Regions from separate parts of the Streptomyces sp. NPDC002602 genome, predicted to be linked through region 3. Evidence: riboswitches for the same ligand, from Rfam matches in the RefSeq annotation. Region 3 holds a riboswitch; each other region holds the start of a gene.

The links. A riboswitch is a leader RNA that binds a small molecule or an ion and turns the genes downstream of it on or off. The one in region 3 is predicted to bind cyclic di-AMP.
Region 1: it holds a riboswitch for cyclic di-AMP, as region 3 does, so the genes downstream of both, ACFYW3_RS02975 (peptidoglycan DD-metalloendopeptidase family protein) here and ACFYW3_RS00470 (M23 family metallopeptidase) in region 3, are expected to answer to the same signal.
Region 2: it holds a riboswitch for cyclic di-AMP, as region 3 does, so the genes downstream of both, ACFYW3_RS33985 (transglycosylase family protein) here and ACFYW3_RS00470 (M23 family metallopeptidase) in region 3, are expected to answer to the same signal.

The regions. Positions count from the first base shown of each region.
Region 1 is NZ_JBIAQX010000001.1:744,430-750,450, forward strand. It holds gene hpnH (adenosyl-hopene transferase HpnH) at 1-909, shown strand, start outside; gene ACFYW3_RS02965 (aspartate aminotransferase family protein) at 906-2,321, shown strand; gene ACFYW3_RS02970 (tyrosine-protein phosphatase) at 2,374-3,189, opposite strand; cyclic di-AMP (ydaO/yuaA leader) riboswitch at 3,500-3,686, shown strand; gene ACFYW3_RS02975 (peptidoglycan DD-metalloendopeptidase family protein) at 3,691-4,719, shown strand; gene ACFYW3_RS02980 (SGNH/GDSL hydrolase family protein) at 4,883-5,668, shown strand; gene ACFYW3_RS02985 (MBL fold metallo-hydrolase) at 5,850-6,021, shown strand, end outside.
Region 2 is NZ_JBIAQX010000020.1:19,496-25,516, reverse strand. It holds gene eno (phosphopyruvate hydratase) at 39-1,334, opposite strand; gene ACFYW3_RS33985 (transglycosylase family protein) at 1,609-2,328, opposite strand; cyclic di-AMP (ydaO/yuaA leader) riboswitch at 2,332-2,502, opposite strand; gene ACFYW3_RS33980 (transglycosylase family protein) at 2,780-3,802, opposite strand; gene ACFYW3_RS33975 (cytochrome P450) at 3,917-5,194, opposite strand; gene ACFYW3_RS33970 (globin domain-containing protein) at 5,316-6,021, shown strand, end outside.
Region 3 is NZ_JBIAQX010000001.1:120,494-126,514, forward strand. It holds gene ACFYW3_RS00460 (pitrilysin family protein) at 1-234, shown strand, start outside; gene ACFYW3_RS00465 (pitrilysin family protein) at 255-1,622, shown strand; cyclic di-AMP (ydaO/yuaA leader) riboswitch at 1,806-1,965, shown strand; gene ACFYW3_RS00470 (M23 family metallopeptidase) at 1,978-2,778, shown strand; gene ACFYW3_RS00475 (GntR family transcriptional regulator) at 2,933-3,598, shown strand; gene ACFYW3_RS00480 (HPr family phosphocarrier protein) at 3,897-4,178, opposite strand; gene ACFYW3_RS00485 (GNAT family N-acetyltransferase) at 4,363-6,021, shown strand, end outside.

The sequences.
Region 1 (6,021 bases), 620 kb from region 3:
TGCGAGGGGTGCGGGAAGATCCAGCACCCGGCCGGCGTCCTCAAGCAGCGCATGCCGGTCGCCCAGGCGGTCGGCGCCGTCCTGGAGTCCGGGGCGCCCATGGTCTCCATCGCCGGTGGCGAGCCCTTGATGCACCCGCAGATCGACGAGATCGTCCGCCAGTTGGTGGCCAAGAGGAAGTACGTCTTCCTCTGCACCAACGCGATGCTCCTCCGCAAGAAGATCGAGAAGTTCACCCCGTCCCCCTACTTCGCGTTCGCCGTGCACATCGACGGCCTGCGCGAGCGGCACGACGAGTCGGTGGCCAAGGAAGGCGTCTTCGACGAGGCCGTGGCGGCCATCAAGGAGGCGAAGAAGCGCGGATTCCGGGTGACCACGAACTCCACCTTCTTCAACACCGACACCCCGCAGACCATCATCGAGGTGCTGAACTACCTCAATGACGACCTGGAGGTGGACGAGATGATGATCTCGCCCGCCTACGCGTACGAAAAGGCGCCCGACCAGGAACACTTCCTCGGAGTGGAACAGACCCGCGAACTCTTCAAGAAGGCCTTCGCGGGCGGAAACCGGCGCCGCTGGCGGCTCAACCACTCACCGCTCTTCCTGGACTTCCTGGAAGGCAAGGCCGATTTCCCCTGCACCGCGTGGGCCATTCCGAATTACTCCCTCTTCGGTTGGCAGCGCCCCTGCTATCTGATGAGCGACGGATACGTCCCCACGTACCGGGAGCTGATCGAGGACACCGACTGGAGCAAGTACGGCCGGGGCAAGGACCCGCGCTGCGCGAACTGCATGGCGCACTGCGGCTACGAACCCACCGCCGTCCTCGCCACCATGGGCTCCCTCAAGGAATCCCTGCGCGCGGCCCGGGAGACCATCGGCGGCAACCGGGGCACGTCGGCATGAGCGCCGGCCACGCGGGGGAGGGCGACCGGGGCAAGGGCTTCGACCTCGGCGCCCTGCTGGCCGAACGCGGTGGAGAGCGGTACGAGCTGCACAGCCGCCACCTCAACCACCAGTTGCCCCGGATGCTGCGCACCATCGGCTTCGACAAGGTCTACGAGCGGGCCGAGGGAGCCCACTTCTTCGACGCCGAGGGCAACGACTACCTGGACATGCTGGCCGGGTTCGGGGTGATGGGGCTGGGCCGCCACCACCCCGTGGTCCGGCGCGCCCTGCACGACGTGCTGGACGCGCAGCTCGCCGACCTCACCCGCTTCGACTGCCAGCCGCTGCCCGGACTGCTCGCGGAGAAGCTGCTGTCGTACAGTCCGCACCTGGACCGGGTCTTCTTCGGCAACAGCGGCACCGAGGCAGTGGAGACCGCCCTGAAGTTCGCCCGGTACGCCACCGGGCGCCCCAGGGTCCTCTACTGCGACCACGCCTTCCACGGGCTCACCACCGGCTCGCTCTCGGTCAACGGGGAGGCCGGCTTCCGGGACGGTTTCGCCCCGCTGCTGCCCGACACGAGGATCGCGCTGGGAGAACTGGCCGCCTTGGAGCGCGAACTGCGGCGGGGCGACGTGGCCGCCCTCGTCGTCGAACCGATCCAGGGCAAGGGCGTGCTGGCCGCCCCGCCCGGGTTCCTGCTCGCCGCACAGGAACTCCTGCACCGGCACAAGGCGCTGCTGATCGCGGACGAGGTGCAGACCGGCCTCGGACGTACCGGTGACTTCTACGCCTATCAGCACGAACCCGGCGTGGAGCCGGATCTGGTGTGCGTGGCCAAGGCCCTCTCCGGGGGGTACGTGCCCGTCGGCGCCACCCTCGGCAAGGACTGGATCTTCAAGAAGGTCTACTCCTCGATGGACCGGGTCCTGGTGCACTCCGCCAGCTTCGGATCCAACGCACAGGCGATGGCGGCCGGACTGGCGGTGCTCTCCGTCATGGACGACGAGGCACTGGTGGCCCGCGCGCGATCGACGGGCGACCTGCTGCGCGGACGGCTCGCCGCCCTGGTGGACGAGTACGAGCTGCTGCACGAGGTGCGCGGTCGCGGCCTGATGATCGGCATCGAGTTCGGCCGACCGTCCTCGCTGGGGCTGCGCAGCCGTTGGACGATGCTCCAGGCGGCCCGCAAGGGGCTCTTCGCGCAGATGGTCGTGGTGCCGCTGCTCCAGAAGCACCGGATCCTCACCCAGGTCTCCGGGGATCACCTGGAGGTCATCAAGCTCATTCCGCCGCTGATCGTGGACGAGCGGGACGTCGACCGGTTCGTCGGCGCCTTCCGCGAGGTCATGGACGAGGCGCACGGCGGGGGCGGGCTGATGTGGGAGTTCGGCAGGACGCTCGTGAAGCAGGCCGTCGGCAACCGCTGACGGCCCGCTTCCACCGGCGGTGCCCGCCGTCGACGGGATCGGACCGACGGGATCAGACCGGCTCTTCCAGGAGCCGGTCCCGCAGCCGGTCGAGGGTCTCGGGCGTCAGCCCGAGACCCTCCGTCAGATAGCCGTCCACCCCGCCCCAGGTCTCGTCGACGACCTCGAACGCGGCGCCCAGGTACTCGGCGCGGGCGTCGAAGAGCGGGGCGAGCAGGGCCATGACCTCGGGCGAGCGGGCCTCGGGCGCGTCACTGCCCCGGCGGACCCGGTAGCGGTTGTGCGGGGCGTTCGACTCCAGGTAGTCCGCCACGATCACCTCGCGCTCCACCCCGAGCGCGAGCAGGGTGACGGCGATCGACAGGCCGGCCCGGTCCTTGCCCGCCGCGCAGTGCATCAGGGCGGGGAGGCTCTCCTCGGCGAGGGCGCGCACGACCCGACCGTGTTCGACGGTCCGGTTCCGGATGATGCCGCGGTAGGAGTTCTCCATCCGGGCGGCGGCCTTTCCGTCGCCCAGTACGTCACGCAGTCGGTCGAGCTCGCCGTCGCGGACCATCGTCCAGAACTCCCGACCGTCGGCGGGATCGGAGAGGGGGATGTTCACGTTGAGGACGCCGGGCAGCGCCACGTCCTGCCCTTCCAGGGCGTGATCGGCGTCGTTGCGGAAGTCGAAGACGGTGTGCAGCCCGAGCGATACGAGGAACTGTGCATCGGTTTCGGTGGCATGTGCGAGATGTCCGCTTCGGAAGAGTCGTCCTGACCTGACCCTCCGTCCGTCGATGGTCGTCAGCCCGCCCACGTCACGGAAGTTGCGCACTCCGGACAGTTCGGGCGTCACGGACGGGGTTCGGGGTATCTGCCGGGTCAAGGGGGTTCCTCCGCGTCGTCGTGAGTGTCCGAATTACACTACTTGGAAACAACTTGCCATGAGCGGCGGCGAGATCGCGCCACGCTCCGTGAGCCAGATCATACGGTGACCGTGCGTGCCTGATCACGAAACTCGAATTGCCATGTGACGAGGGTTGTTGCCGGCCCGGAATGGACAGAGGGTGACGGGAATTTCGCCGTCCCCCCATGTCTGGGATTCCGTCAGGAAATTCATGGCTTGTTGTGTGCGGCAGGACTCGATTACCTTCGCGATCGATCCGGGTGGACCGCCTAATCCTGCCGCCGCCCGGGAACCCCACCCGACTATTCACGCGCGCGGCAGGAGCGGGGGAACCAGGTAAGCCGCCGTTCCGGGCCTCGTCTCCGGGACGGCTAGGGGTGAAGCCGCACTTCGGCCGTCGTCACCGACGCCGATGCCCGGCCGGACATCTCCAGTCCGAACCCGACAGCTCACCTCGCAGGCGTCGGAGAGGAATTCGCCATGCCCGCAAAGGGTAAGCACCGCCGTCCGAAGACCAGTTCGCTGTCCCGCGGGTTCGCCGTCGCGGGAACCGGTGGTGCGGCTCTCGCCCTGCCGCTGATCGGAGCCGCCGGCGCCCACGCGGCCGGCGCACCCGCATCGGCCCCCGTCGCCGCGCCCGTGTCGGCCCCGGACGCCGCGCCCGTCTCGGTCCCGCAGGCCCCGGTGTCCCTCCAGGCCACCCAGGCCGCTCCCGTCGCCGCGAAGGCCGCCCCGACCGTCTACACCGTCGTGTCGGGCGACTACCTCTCGAAGATCGCCGCCGACCGTCAGGTCTCCGGTGGCTGGGAGCGGCTGTACGCCGACAACCGGCAGGCCGTCGGCTCCGACCCCTCGATGATCCACCCCGGCCTGAAGCTGAACCTCGGCGCGGCCGCTCCCGCCGCCGAGTCCGCCCCCGCTCCGGCCCGCCCGTCGCAGTCGCGCTCCGCGAAGGGTGCCGCCGCCGCTCCGGAGTCGACCGACCGGTCCTCCGGCGCCGCTCAGGCCGACTCCGAGGCCGGTTCCGCCTCCAAGGCCCCCGCCAAGCGGCCCGCGGCCCCCACCGGCCAGGGTGATGACACCTCCGCGAACTCCGGTACGGGCACCGGCTTCGTCGCCCCGGTCGGCGGCGGGATCTCCACCCAGTACCGCGCCTCCGGCGCCATGTGGTCCTCCGGTTACCACACCGGCGTCGACTTCATCGCGAGCTCCGGCACCACCGTCAAGGCCGTCGGCGCGGGCACCGTGGTCTCCGCCGGATGGGGCGGCGCGTACGGCAACGAGGTCGTGATCCGGCACGCGGACGGCAAGTACTCGCAGTACGGCCACATGTCCTCGCTGTCCGTCTCGACGGGCCAGAGCGTCACGCCCGGACAGCGGATCGGGCTCTCCGGCTCCACCGGCAACTCCTCCGGCCCGCACCTCCACTTCGAGATCCGCACCGGCCCGTCCTACGGCTCGGACGTGGACCCGCTGGCCTACCTCCGCTCGAAGGGCGTCAGCATCTGACGCACGGCCCGCAGGAGCACGGACACGCGTGAGGCCGGGACCCGAGGGGGGTCCCGGCCTCACGCGATTCTTATTCCACGTATGCATGGTGGGATAGATCACGGTCCGTCAACCCCTCATTACGTTGGCGTAGGTCGGCCGCGGGGGTGAAGGATGTCGAGCTGTGGCAGCGACGAAGACGACACTCAAGACCATCGGCTCGTACGCGGCGATCGGGGACAGCTTCACCGAGGGCGTGGGGGACCCGGGACCCGGGGATTCGCATCTCGGCTGGGCGGACCGGCTGGCCGTACTCCTGGCCGATCGGCGTGAAGAACACGATTTCCGGTACGCCAACCTGGCCGTGCGCGGAAAGCTCCTCGACCAGATCGTGGCCGACCAGGTACCCAGGGCCAAAGCCCTCGCGCCGGACCTGGTCACCTTCTGCGCGGGCGGCAACGACATCATCCGGCCGGGCAGCGACCCGGACGCCACGGCGGAACGCTTCGAGGCGGCCGTGGCCGACCTGGTCGGCTCCGTCGGACAGGTCATGATCACGACCGGGTTCGACACCCGGGGCGTACCGGTCCTGCGGTACATGCGGGGCAAGATCGCCACGTACAACGCACACGTGCGGGCCGTGGCGGACAAGTACGACTGCCCGGTCCTCGACCTGTGGTCCCTGAAGTCCGTACAGGACCGACGGGCCTGGGACGGCGACCGACTGCACCTCTCTCCCGAGGGCCACACCCGCGTCGCGCTGCGCGCCGCGCAGGTGCTCGGCCTGGACGTGCCGACCGACCCGGACCAGCCGTGGCCGCCGGAGCGACCGCGCGGATCGGTGGACGTGACGCGGGACAACATCCAGTGGGCGCGCGAGCACCTGGTCCCCTGGATCGGTCGACGACTGCGCGGGGAGTCCTCCGGGGACCACGTCGAGGCCAAGCGCCCCGACCTGCTGCCCCTGTAGGGCCAAGGCTGCAGGACCGACCCGTGGGGCCGGGCCGGGGCCGAGGGGGGATCCGCCGACCGGGTCGAGGGACGGCGGGCCCGGGGAGTCGGTCGGCGGGGGCGGAATCCTTCGGGGCCGGTGTGCGTTGGGATGGTCGTAGACGTACGACCGTCCCGCCCCGATCCACCCAGGAGGCGCCTTGACCGGCTCCCGTCCCCTGCGTCCCCGGCTGCGCGCCCTTCGGCCCGAAGCCTTCGGCGCGGACCCGTCAGGCGCCCGCCTGGAGCGGATCCGCCGCTCGCCGAACTTCGCCGACGGCGTCTTCCAGAACCCGGTCGGCGCCCGGACCAGGCCCTCCGGCTCCATGGCGG
Region 2 (6,021 bases), on a different contig from region 3:
ACGTACGGAGGCCGGGGCGTGATTAGCCCTCGCCGTTCCTACTGGTTCGCGGAGCGGAACCGCGGGAAGGCGGAGCGGCCCGCGTACACCGCGGCGTCGTCGAGGATCTCCTCGATGCGCAGCAGCTGGTTGTACTTGGCGACGCGGTCCGAGCGGGCCGGGGCGCCGGTCTTGATCTGGCCGCAGTTCACGGCGACGGCGAGGTCGGCGATGGTGACGTCCTCGGTCTCGCCGGAGCGGTGCGACATCATGCACTTGAAGCCGTTGCGCTGGGCCATCTCGACGGCGTCGAGGGTCTCGGTCAGCGAACCGATCTGGTTGACCTTGACGAGCAGGGCGTTCGCGGAGCCCTCCTCGATGCCGCGGGCCAGGCGCTCGGGGTTGGTGACGAAGAGGTCGTCGCCGACGATCTGGACCTTGGAGCCCAGCTTGTCGGTGAGGGTCTTCCAGCCGGCCCAGTCGTCCTCGTACAGCGGGTCCTCGATGGAGACCATCGGGTACGCGGAGACGAGCTCCTCGTAGTACTCGGTCATCTCGGCGGCCGAGCGGGACTGGCCCTCGAACTCGTACTTGCCGTCCTTGTAGAACTCGGACGCGGCGACGTCGAGCGCGAGCGCGATGTCCTTGCCGGGGACGTAGCCGGCCTGCTTGATGGCCTCGACGATGAGGTCCAGCGCGGCGCGGTTCGACTCCAGGTTCGGGGCGAAGCCGCCCTCGTCGCCCAGGCCGGTGGAGAGGCCCTTGGTGTGCAGGACCTTCTTCAGGGTGTGGTAGACCTCGGCACCCCAGCGCAGCGCCTCGGAGAAGGACTCCGCGCCGATCGGGGCGATCATGAACTCCTGGATGTCCACGTTGGAGTCGGCGTGCGACCCACCGTTGAGGATGTTCATCATCGGGACGGGCAGCAGGTGCGCGTTCGGGCCGCCGAGGTAGCGGAAGAGCGGCAGGTCCGAGGCCTCGGACGCGGCGTGCGCGACGGCGAGGGACACGCCGAGGATGGCGTTGGCGCCGAGGGAGCCCTTGTTGTCGGTGGCGTCCAGGTCGAACATGGCCTGGTCGATCAGGCGCTGCTCGGTGGCGTCGTAGCCGACGAGCTCCGGGCCGATCTGCTCGATGACGGCGAGGACGGCCTTCTCGACACCCTTGCCGAAGTAACGGTTGGGGTCACCGTCACGCAGCTCGATGGCCTCGAATGCACCGGTGGAGGCGCCGGACGGAACTGCAGCACGACCGGTGCTGCCATCGTCGAGGCCAACCTCGACCTCGACCGTGGGGTTGCCTCGGGAGTCCAGGATTTCCCGGGCTACGACGACGTCGATGGACGGCACGAGCATCTCCTTCTGGGATGTGACGCTGGGTGTGCGGTGGTGGGTCAGGCCGTGGGATGGCCTTGCCGACTAGAGCCTAACCGGCTCCGGCCACTCGACCGGCCGACCGCCCGGGTCCTGGGACGAAAAAGGGCCCGAATACCCTTCTTCCAGGACATACGACTCTTGATCGTCCGCGGGATCGGGTGTCACCGGGCCCGGACACGCCACCGCCCGGCGCGTGGAGGGGTACGCGCCGGGCAGGGGGTGCGTCAGGACTGACGCGGTGTCATCGGGGGGTTCAGCTGAGGTTCAGCTTCTGCCCGGGGTAGATCAGGTCGGCGTCCGGGACGATGTCCTTGTTCAGCTCGTGCAGCTTCTGCCAGCCGCCCTTGACGCCGTTCGCGTCGGCGATGGTGCCCAGGGTGTCGCCGGCCTTGACCTCGTACGAGCCGTTGCCGATCTTCGGGGCGGCGGTCGCCTTCGGGGCCTTCTGCGGCGCCGGGGCGGCCGTGGAACGCTCGGAGCGGGTGGTGGTGGAGCCCTCGGAGCGCTTGGTCTCCGTCTTCGGCGCGACCTTCTGCTTCTTGGGAGCGGCCTGCTGCTTCTGCGGCTTGGGGGTCTCGGCCGAGCCGCCGCCGTCGTACGAGGAGTTGGACAGGCCCACGCCACAGGACGGCCAGGCACCCTTGCCCTGGCCCTTGAGGACCTTCTCGGCGATGGCTATCTGCTGCGACTTGGAGGCCTGGTTGGCCTGCGAGGCGTACGCCTTGCCGCCGTAGGCGGCCCAGGTGCCGGACGAGAACTGCAGGCCGCCGTAGTAGCCGTTGCCCGTGTTGATGGACCAGTTGCCACCGGACTCGCAGGAGGCGACCTTGTCCCACTCGGAGGTGGTGGCGGCGGACGCGGAGCCCGCGGCCATCAGCGGGGCCGCGACGGCGACACCGGCGACGCCGGCGAGCGTGACGATGCGGGCGGCCTTGGAGCCGCGACGGTGCTTGCCCTTGCCGGAAAGCAGCATGGAGTTTCTCCTCACCGACGCCTACGAGGTGAGCTGTCGGGTTCGGGCGAGTGAGTTGCCCGGCCGCACGACTGGCGTGCGTCTTAACCCCCAGCCGGTTCGCGGCCGTCTCTCGACGGCCCGTCCCGGCGCCTACCTTGGTTCCCCCGCTCCTGCCTTCGGCGCTTGCGCGACGACTGTTCTCTCCGTCCGCCGGCAGGATTCGGCGATGCGGTCGAAGAGGCTCGCGGTGGCGAGCGATTCAGAAGGTAGACAGGTCTCCCCCCGATGTTCAACGAGCAACATCGGGGGGAAAGGGCCCTACTTGCGTTCCGCTTAGGGACGTTTGCGCAGGTGAGGGCAGGGTTTGCGGCAGCTTCGATACGTGACGCGCCAGTTGGGCGGAAGAGACGCATGTCTCACTTGCCGAAACCGGACATTCGGATCTTAATGGGTGCCCGAACTGCCCCTATTACTTGGTTAGATCCAGGTTCTGGCCGGGCTTGATGAGGTCCGCGTCCCCTCCGATGACCTGCTCGTTGGCCTCGTAGAGCTTGGTCCAACCGCCCTTGAGTCCCTTGGCGTCCGCGATGGCGGTCAGGCTGTCGCCCGCCTTCACCGTGTAGACGGGCTCCGGCGCGGTGTTGGGAACGGCCCCGAGGCCCTCGTTCGCCGCCGGGCCGCGGTGCTTGCCGCCGCCGTCCGCCGCCGAGTCGGTCGGGGTGCCCGTCGGAGTGCCCGTCGGCGCCGAGGGCGTGGTGGAGGGGTCGGCCGGGTTCGGGTCCCTGGCGGGGTCCGAGGGGACCGCCGGGGTGGTCGTGCCGCCCGGGGTGGTCGGGGCGACCGGCGGCTGGTTGCTCGGGCCGGTCGGAAGGGTCGGGTCCGGGTCCGGCATGACGGGCAGTCCGGCGTTGGGCCCCTGCGGTACGTCGGGCAGCGTGAACGACGGCACGCCGGACGGGGAGGGCAGGGTCGGGGTGGGCGCGGTGGGCGTCGGCACCCCGAAGTCGGTGGCCGGCGTGGAACCGCTCTTCGGCACCGCGGAGTCCGGGCGGGAGGGCGTGGGCGCGACCGGCGCGGGCGCCTCGACCCGGCCCGGGTCCACCGCGGCCGACGGGCCCTGTCGCGTCAGGCCGGCCGAGGACGCGCAGAGCGGCCACGCCTGGGGGCCCTGCGAGGCCAGCACCTTCTCGGCGATGGCGATCTGCTGGGAGCGGCTGGCGAGGTCGGGGCGCGTCGCGTAGTCGAGTCCGCCGGCCTCGTTCCACTGCTCCTGGGTGAACTGGAGTCCCCCGTAGGCGCCGCTGCCGTAGTTGGCGCTCCAGGAACCGCCGCTCTCGCACTCGGCGACCGTGTCCCACGTGCCGGCGTCGGCGGCGCTCGCGTTGGTTGCCGCGAGCAGCGGCAGGGCGAGCGCGGAACCGGTGACTCCGGCGGTGACGACGAGTGCGGGTATTTGCTTGGGGCGTCTGTGGCGGCCGTTCCCGGAACGCATGAGGCTGTACCTTTCGCATAACGGCGGGGTAACGGCAGAACCTAGCGGCCTTGGCATACAAGTAACAAGTTTGGTCGGAAACTGACTCGCGGTCAGGCCGGCCCCGGTCGCGCCTCAGTCGTTTCGGGGTGTGAAGCGGACCGGAAGGGTGCGTAGGCCACGCATGATGAGCCCGCCCCGCCAGCGCAGGTCCGCAGGTGGAACGGCGAGTTCCAGATCCGGCAGACGCATCAGCAAACTTTTGAGCGCCGTCTGTCCCTCGAGGCGCGCGAGCGGCGCACCGAGGCAGTAATGGATGCCGTGCCCGTATCCGAGGTGCTGATTGTCACTCCGGGAGAGGTCCAGAGTGTCCGGTTCCGCGAACCTTGCGGGGTCCCGGTCCGCGGCCGCGAGGACCACCAGCACCGGGTCGCCGACCGCGATGTCCCGCCCGCCGAGGGTCAGCGGTTCGGTGGCGAACCGCCAGGTCGCCAGTTCCACGGGCCCGTCGTAGCGCAACAGCTCCTCGACACCGGTCTCCAGCAGCCCGCTCTCGCCGGCGGCCAGGGACACCTGGAGGCGCTCGCGCTGCTCCGGGTTCATGAAGAGGGAGTGGACGCCGTTCCCGATGAGGTTCACGGTCGTCTCGAAGCCGGCGAAGAGCAGGATGAAGGCCATCGCGGTGGCCTCGGCCTCCGTCAGGTGGTCGCCGTGGTCGCCGGCCCGGATCAGATCCGAGATCAGGTCGTTGCCCAGATCGTCCCGTTTGCGGTGGATGAGTTCCCCGAGGTAGGTCCGCATCCGCTTCACCGAACGGGCGACCCCGCCGCGCGGTCCGCCGCCGTGCCGGATCATCATCCCGGCCCAGTCCCGGAAGTCGTCCTGGTCCTCGCGCGGTACGCCGAGCATCTCGCAGATGGCGTAGATGGGGAGCGGGAAGGCGAACTCGTGGATGAGGTCCGCCTCCCCCTTCCCGGCGAACCCGTCGATGAGGTGGTCGGTGAGCTCCTGGACGCGCGGGGCGAACTCCGCCACCCGGCGCGGGGTGAACGCCTTCGACACCAACCGCCGCAACCGGGTGTGGTCCGGCGGGTCGATGTTCAGCAGGTGCGTCATCAGCTCCGCCTTGCGCTCCCCCGGGATGCCGGTCTTGCCCTTGGCGTGCGCCGGCTCCGCGTGGTGCGCCGGGTTCTTGCTGAGGCGCTGGTCGGCGAGGGCCTGGCGGGCGTCCGCGTACCGGGTCACCAGCCAGGCCTCCACGCCGCTCGGGAGCTTGGTGCGGTGCACCGGGGAGTGCTCGCGCAGCCAGGCGTACGCCGGGTACGGGTCGGTGGCGAACTCCCAGTCGAACAGGGTGGGGCCCTGGGGGGAGGAGGTCTCGTCGGCGGGTTCCGCGGGGGTCGGCTCATGCACCCGCTGACCGTATCCCGGCCTCCGCGCGCCATCCCATATGGGTGCTTCGTCGCGGCTGTCCGTAGATCCGCCGAGGCTTGACCCCGCCCGCTCCGGCGTTCCTACTTTCGCTGTTGTGGACGTGAGGATCTTGAAGAGCAGTTTCGCGGTGGTGGAGAGACGGGCCGAGCACGCCGTCAAGTACTTCTACACGCACCTCTTCTGGCACCACCCCGAGGTCCGCCCGCTCTTCCCCTCCTCCCCGGCGGACATGCAACGGCAGCGGGACCGGCTCTTCGCCGCCCTCACCCACGTCGTCACCCACCTGGAGAACGAGACCCTCGTCCCCTACCTCCGCGACCTCGGCCGCGACCACCGCAAGTTCCGGGTCGGCCCCGAGCACTACGCGGCCGTCGGCACCAGCCTGCTCGCCGCCCTCGCCGAGACCTCCGGCGAGACCTGGACGCCCGACGTGGAGAAGGCCTGGGCCGAGGCCTACCAGGTGATCGCCGACGCGATGACGGCCGGCGCCGCCGAGAGCACCGATCCGCCCTGGTGGGACGCCGAGATCGTCCGCCACCTCCAGTACGGGCAGGACGTCGCCGTGCTGACCCTGCGCCCCGACCTCCCGCTCCCCTATCTCCCCGGCCAGTACGTGAGCGTGAGCAGCGCCCGCGTCCCGACCACCTGGCGCACCTACTCCCTCGGCAACGCGCCCCGCCCCGACGGCACCGTCGACCTGCACGTCAGCCGGATCGAGGAGGGCCGGCTGTCCACGGTGCTGGTCCGCGAGGCACGGCCCGGGGAGACGCTGCGACTGGGCGCGCCCGGTGGCCGGCTCACGCTGC
Region 3 (6,021 bases):
CGGCTGAGCACGGTCGCCGGCCGCGCCGACGAACTGTGCCGCTTCGCGGTGCTGTTCGGCGACCCGCAGCTCGCCCTGACCGCCGTCGGCCGCGTCCTGGACGTCACCGCCGAGGAGGTGCAGGCCGTGGCCGCCGCCCGACTGCGCCCGGACAATCGCGCGGTGCTCGTCTACGAGCCCCTGCCGGCCGACGAGTCCGACGAGAACGACGAGAACGAAGGGGCGGAGCAGTGAGCGACACCGCAGCCGTCACGATGACCTTCCACCCGCGGCCGGAGGCCGGCGAGGCCAGGCCGTGGGCCTTCCCGGCCCCCGAGCGCGGTGCGCTCGCCAACGGGCTGACCCTGCTGCGCTGCCACCGTCCGGGGCAGCAGGTCGTCGCCGTCGAGATCAACCTCGCCGCCCCGCTCGACGCGGAGCCCGAGGGCCTGGACGGGGTGGCCACCATCATGGCCCGCGCCCTGTCCGAGGGCACCGACAAGCACTCCGCCGAGGAGTTCGCGGCGGAGCTGGAGCGCTGCGGAGCGACCCTCGACGCGCACGCCGACCACCCGGGCCTGCGGGTCTCGCTGGAGGTTCCCGCCTCCCGCCTGGCGAAGGCGCTCGGCCTGCTCGCCGAGGCACTGCGCGCCCCGGCCTTCGCGGACAGCGAGGTCGACCGGCTGGTGCGCAACCGACTCGACGAGATCCCGCACGAGTCGGCCAACCCGCAGCGCCGCGCCGCCAAGCAGCTCTCCAAGGAGCTGTTCCCGGCCGACCTGCGGATCTCCCGGCCCCGCCAGGGCACCGAGGAGACGGTCGCCCGCATCGACTCCGGTGCCGTACGCGCCTTCTACGAGGCCCACGTGCGCCCCGCGACCGCCACCGCGGTGGTCGTGGGCGACCTGACCGGGATCGACCTGGACGCCGTCCTGGCGGACACCCTGGGCGCCTGGACGGGCAATTCCGCCGATCCGCTCCCGGTGCCGCCGGTGACGGCCGACGACACGGGCCGCGTGGTCATCGTGGACCGCCCCGGAGCGGTCCAGACGCAGCTCCTGATCGGCCGGATCGGCGCGGACCGTCACGACCGCGTCTGGGCGGCCCAGGTGCTCGGCACGTACTGCCTCGGCGGCACCCTCACCTCGCGCCTCGACAAGGTGCTGCGCGAGGAGAAGGGGTACACCTACGGCGTGCGCGCCTTCGGGCAGGTGCTGCGTTCGACCGCCGACGGCAAGGGCGCGTCGATGCTGGCCATCAGCGGCTCGGTGGACACCCCGAACACCGGCCCGGCGCTGGAGGACCTCTGGACGGTGCTGCGCACCCTCGCGGAGGGCGGTCTGACCGATGCCGAACGGGACGTGGCGGTGCAGAACTTGGTGGGCGTGGCCCCGCTGAAGTTCGAGACCGCCGCCTCGGTCGCGGGCACCCTCGCCGATCAGGTGGAGCAGGAACTGCCGGACGACTACCAGGCCCGGTTGTACGCCCAACTCGCCGCGACGGGAACGGTGGAGGCGACTTCGGCCGTGGTCAACGCCTTCCCCGTGGACCGGCTGGTCACGATCCTCGTGGGCGACGCGTCGCAGATCGCGGAGCCCGTGCGGGCGCTGGGGATCGGCGAAGTGAGCGTCGTCGGCAACTGACCTGAAATCAAAGGGGCTCAGGCGACTTGTCGCCTGAGCCCCTTTTGTCCATTTAGTGGTGAGGTTGCTTGTATGCGGTGTGGCGTAGGTAACAAAAGCGCGCACCTGTTTGGCGATTGACTGAAGATCCGCCTAGCGTCGGCCGTGCTGTTCGTCAGTTGTGCCCGCCGCACCCGCGGCACCGGACAGCGATCGCCGAGTCCCCGTCAGGCGCGAGCCTGGGGAGCCGGGGACCCACATGTGTCCCTGGGGTGAATCGGACCGCCTCGCAAGAGGGGGCCCGTAGGAGACCTTCCTGCTCCGAACCCGTCAGCTAACCCGGTAGGCGAGAAGGAAGGAAAGGATCAACCTCTTCATGGCGTTTGGCAGCAATCGTGTCGCCGGTAAGCACCGCGGTTCGAGCCGTTTGAGCCGCAAGACCGCCGGCTACGCCGGTATAGCCGCCCTCGCCACCACCGGCGTCGTGGGCACGCTGGCCGGCCCCGCGTTCGCCGCGGGCGAGCCCGCCGCCCCCACGGTGGAGGACACCGGCCTCAACGCCGTCGTCGTCGCCGAGGACCTCCAGGGTGAGATCGAGACCCAGGCCGAGTCCCAGCAGCGCGCCGCCGACATCACCGCCGCGAAGGCGCAGGCCGAGGCCGACGCCAAGCAGCGCGCCGCCGAGTCCAAGCGCCTCGCCGAGGCCAAGGCGAAGGCCGAGCGAGAGGCCGCGGAGCGTGCGGCCCGCGAGGCCGAGCGCAAGCGCCTCAACACCTTCGTCGCTCCCGTCGACGGCTCCTACGTCAGCACGCAGTACCACGCGGGCGGCGGCATGTGGTCCTCCGGCAGCCACACGGGCATCGACTTCCACGCGGCGTCCGGCACCTCGGTCCACGCCGTGGGCGCCGGCACGATCGTCGAGGCCGGCTACGGCGGCGCGTACGGCAACAACGTCGTCATCAAGCACAACGACGGCACGTACACCCAGTACGGGCACATGTCCTCGCTGGACGTCTCCGTCGGCCAGCAGGTCACCCCGGGCCAGCAGATCGGCCTGTCGGGCTCCACGGGCAACTCCAGCGGCCCGCACCTGCACTTCGAGGCCCGCACCGGCTCGCAGTACGGCTCGGACATCGACCCGATCGCATACCTGCGCTCGCACGACGTCAACGTCTGATCGCTCCGCGACTCTTCGCTGAAGGCCCCGGCTCATCGAGCCGGGGCCTTTCGCGTTGGCGGGAAAATGTTTCACATCCAGGGCCGTCCTCGGAAATTATCGTGTGTTGCAATAGAGTCGCGGCACGGTCACGAAATCAAGCGGAGGTCCGGTCTTGCGAATTCCTGCGCACGCGGTATGCACAGCAATCCGCGACGACATCATCTCCGGGGTCTTCGGGCCCGGCGGCCGCCTCACCGAGGAAGTGCTGGCCCGCCGTTACGGGGTTTCGCGCGTCCCGGTCCGCGAGGCCCTGCGCACCCTGGAGTCCGAGGGCTTCGTCACGACCCGCCGGCACGCCGGCGCCTGTGTGGCCGAGCCGACCGAGCAGGAGGCCTCGGACCTCCTGGAGCTGCGGATGCTGTTGGAGCCCCTCGCCGCCTCCCGGGCGGCCCGCCGACGCACCGAGGCGCACCTGAAGGTGCTGCGCGGACTGGTCAGGCTGGGCCAGGAACGGGCCAGGAGAGCCCAAGGGGAGGATCTGCGGGCCCTGGGGGGCTGGTTCCACGAGACGCTGTCCCAGGCGTCCGCGAGCCCCGGGCTGATCGCCCTGCTGACGCAGACGCGCCACAAGATCGCCTGGATGTTCTCGGTGGAGGCCCCGACGCGCCCCGTGGACTCCTGGGCCGAGCACGGCGCGATCGTGGACGCGGTGGCGCGCGGCGACGCCGAGCGGGCCCGGTCCCTGACGGCCCTGCACGCCGAGCACGCCGTCGCGGCGCACCGGCGGCGCGTGAGGACTTCGCAACCTGCCGTAAACATGGCGAGCGGCCCGCATTAACAAAGCCCGTATACAAAGAATGGATGTGCCGAGGGTTTCGGCGCCTCGGACCGGCCGCCCTATTCCGGTCGGCTCGACTTCGGCGCGCCCTATTTCGTCGGCCGGATTCGATGGCGGTATTTTCGGCGTGCGGTAAAAGTCGCCCCGATATCCCGCGTCGTGTCGCATTCACGTCGGCGCATTCACGTCGGCGCATTCGCGTCGGCGCATTCCTGAGACAACGAAGCCGCGGCCCCCTGCGCGCCGGGGCCGCGGCATCGCCACGTGTGGGTGACCCGAAGGGTCGGACCGTCTGGGATCAGACCGTTTCGGGGAGCTCGTCGAGACCCTCGGCGACGAGCTTCGCGAGGCGGTCCAGCGCGACGTCGGCGCCCTCGGCCTCGGACGCGAGGACGATCTCCTCGCCGCCCTGGGCGCCCAGGCCCAGAACCGCCAGCATGGAAGCGGCGTTGACGGGGTCGCCGCCGGCCTTCGCGATGGTCACCGGGACGCCGGAAGCGGTCGTCGCCCGGACGAAGATCGAGGCGGGACGAGCGTGCAGGCCCTCGGCCCAGCCGACGTTGACGCGGCGCTCTGCCATGGTGATGCCCTTCAGGTGCTAGCGGTTGTCTAGACCAGTCTCTCACGGCACCCGGAATGCTCGAACCGGCCTTCGGCTCGGATCCACCGCCGTTGGACCCTCCCCAGCTTGCACTGATTTGCCCCCGTGTGCCGCACGCGCCGCGCGCGCACCGTTCGGTTGGTCCGCCCCTTAAGGTGTGGCCATGACCACCGAGTCGGACCCCTCGTACCCGGCCCACTGGGAAGCGGACGTCGTGCTGCGCGACGGCGGCACCGCCCGGATCCGGCCCATCACCACCGAGGATGCGGGACGCCTGGTCAGCTTCTACGAACAGGTCTCCGACGAGTCGAAGTACTACCGGTTCTTCGCCCCGTACCCCCGCCTGTCCGACCGCGACGTCCACCGCTTCACCCACCACGACCACGTGGACCGCGTGGGCCTCGCGGCGACCATCGGCGGCGAGTTCATCGCCACCGTCCGCTTCGACCGCATCGGCCCCGACGGCCGGCCCGCCTCCGCGCCGGCCGACGAGGCGGAGGTCGCCTTCCTCGTCCAGGACGCGCACCAGGGCCGCGGCGTCGCCTCCGCCCTCCTCGAACACATCGGCGCGGTGGCCCGGGAGCGCGGCATCCGCCGGTTCGCCGCCGAGGTGCTGCCCGCCAACAGCAAGATGATCAAAGTGTTCACGGACGTCGGATACCAGCAGAAGCGCAGCTTCGAGGACGGCGCCGTCCGCCTCACCCTCGACCTCGAACCCACCGCCGAGTCCCTCGCCGTGCAGCGCGCCCGCGAACAGCGCGCCGAGGCCCGCTCCGTCCAGCGACTCCTGGCCCCCGGCTCCGTGGCGGTGATCGGAGTCAGCCGGTCCGGCGGCGGCGTGGGCGCGGCGGCGCTGCGCAACCTGCGGGACACCGGCTTCCAGGGACACCTGTACGCGGTCAACGAGGCGGCCTCCGCCGACCTGCTGGACGGCGTACGCGCCTACCGCACCGTCGCCGACATCGGCGCCCCGGTCGACCTCGCGGTCGTCGCCGTCCCGGCGGACCGGGTCCCGGACGCGGTCCGCGCGTGCGGAGAACACGGGGTGCAGGGGCTGGTGGTGCTGTCCGCCGGATACGGCGAGAGCGGTCCGGCCGGGCTGCAACGGCAGCGCGAGCTGGTGCGGCAGGTCCGCTCGTACGGGATGCGACTGATCGGCCCGAACGCGTTCGGGGTCATCAACACGGCGCCGGACGTGGAGCTGAACGCCTCGCTGGCCCCCACCCCGGCGTCCGCACGCGGCCGGATCGGCCTGTTCACCCAGTCCGGCGCGATCGGCATCGCCCTGCTCTCGGGACTGCTGCGGCGCGGCGAGGGGCTGTCCTCGTTCGTCTCGGCCGGCAACCGGGCCGACGTCTCCGGCAACGACATCCTCCAGTACTGGTACGACGACGACTCCACCGACGTGGCCCTGATGTACCTGGAGACCCTGGGCAATCCCCGCAAGTTCACCCGCCTCGCCCGGCGCACGGCCGCCGTCAAGCCCGTGGTCGTGGCCCGGGGCGGCCGGCACACCCCGGCCGGACACGTGGTCCCCGGGACCCGGCTGCCCGAATCCACCGTCTCGGAACTGCTCAGGCAGGCGGGCGTCATCCGGGTCGACACGGTCACGGAACTGGTCGACGTCGGGCTGCTGCTGGCCGGGCAGCCGCTGCCCGCCGGCCCGAGGGTGGCGATCCTCGGGAACTCCGAATCGTTGGGCGTGCTCACCTACGACGCGTGCCTGACCCGGGGGCTGCGGCCCCTGCCGCCGCTGGACCTGACCACCGCCGCCACGCCTCGGGACTTCCGTACCGCCCTCGCCGACGCCTTGGCCTCGCCG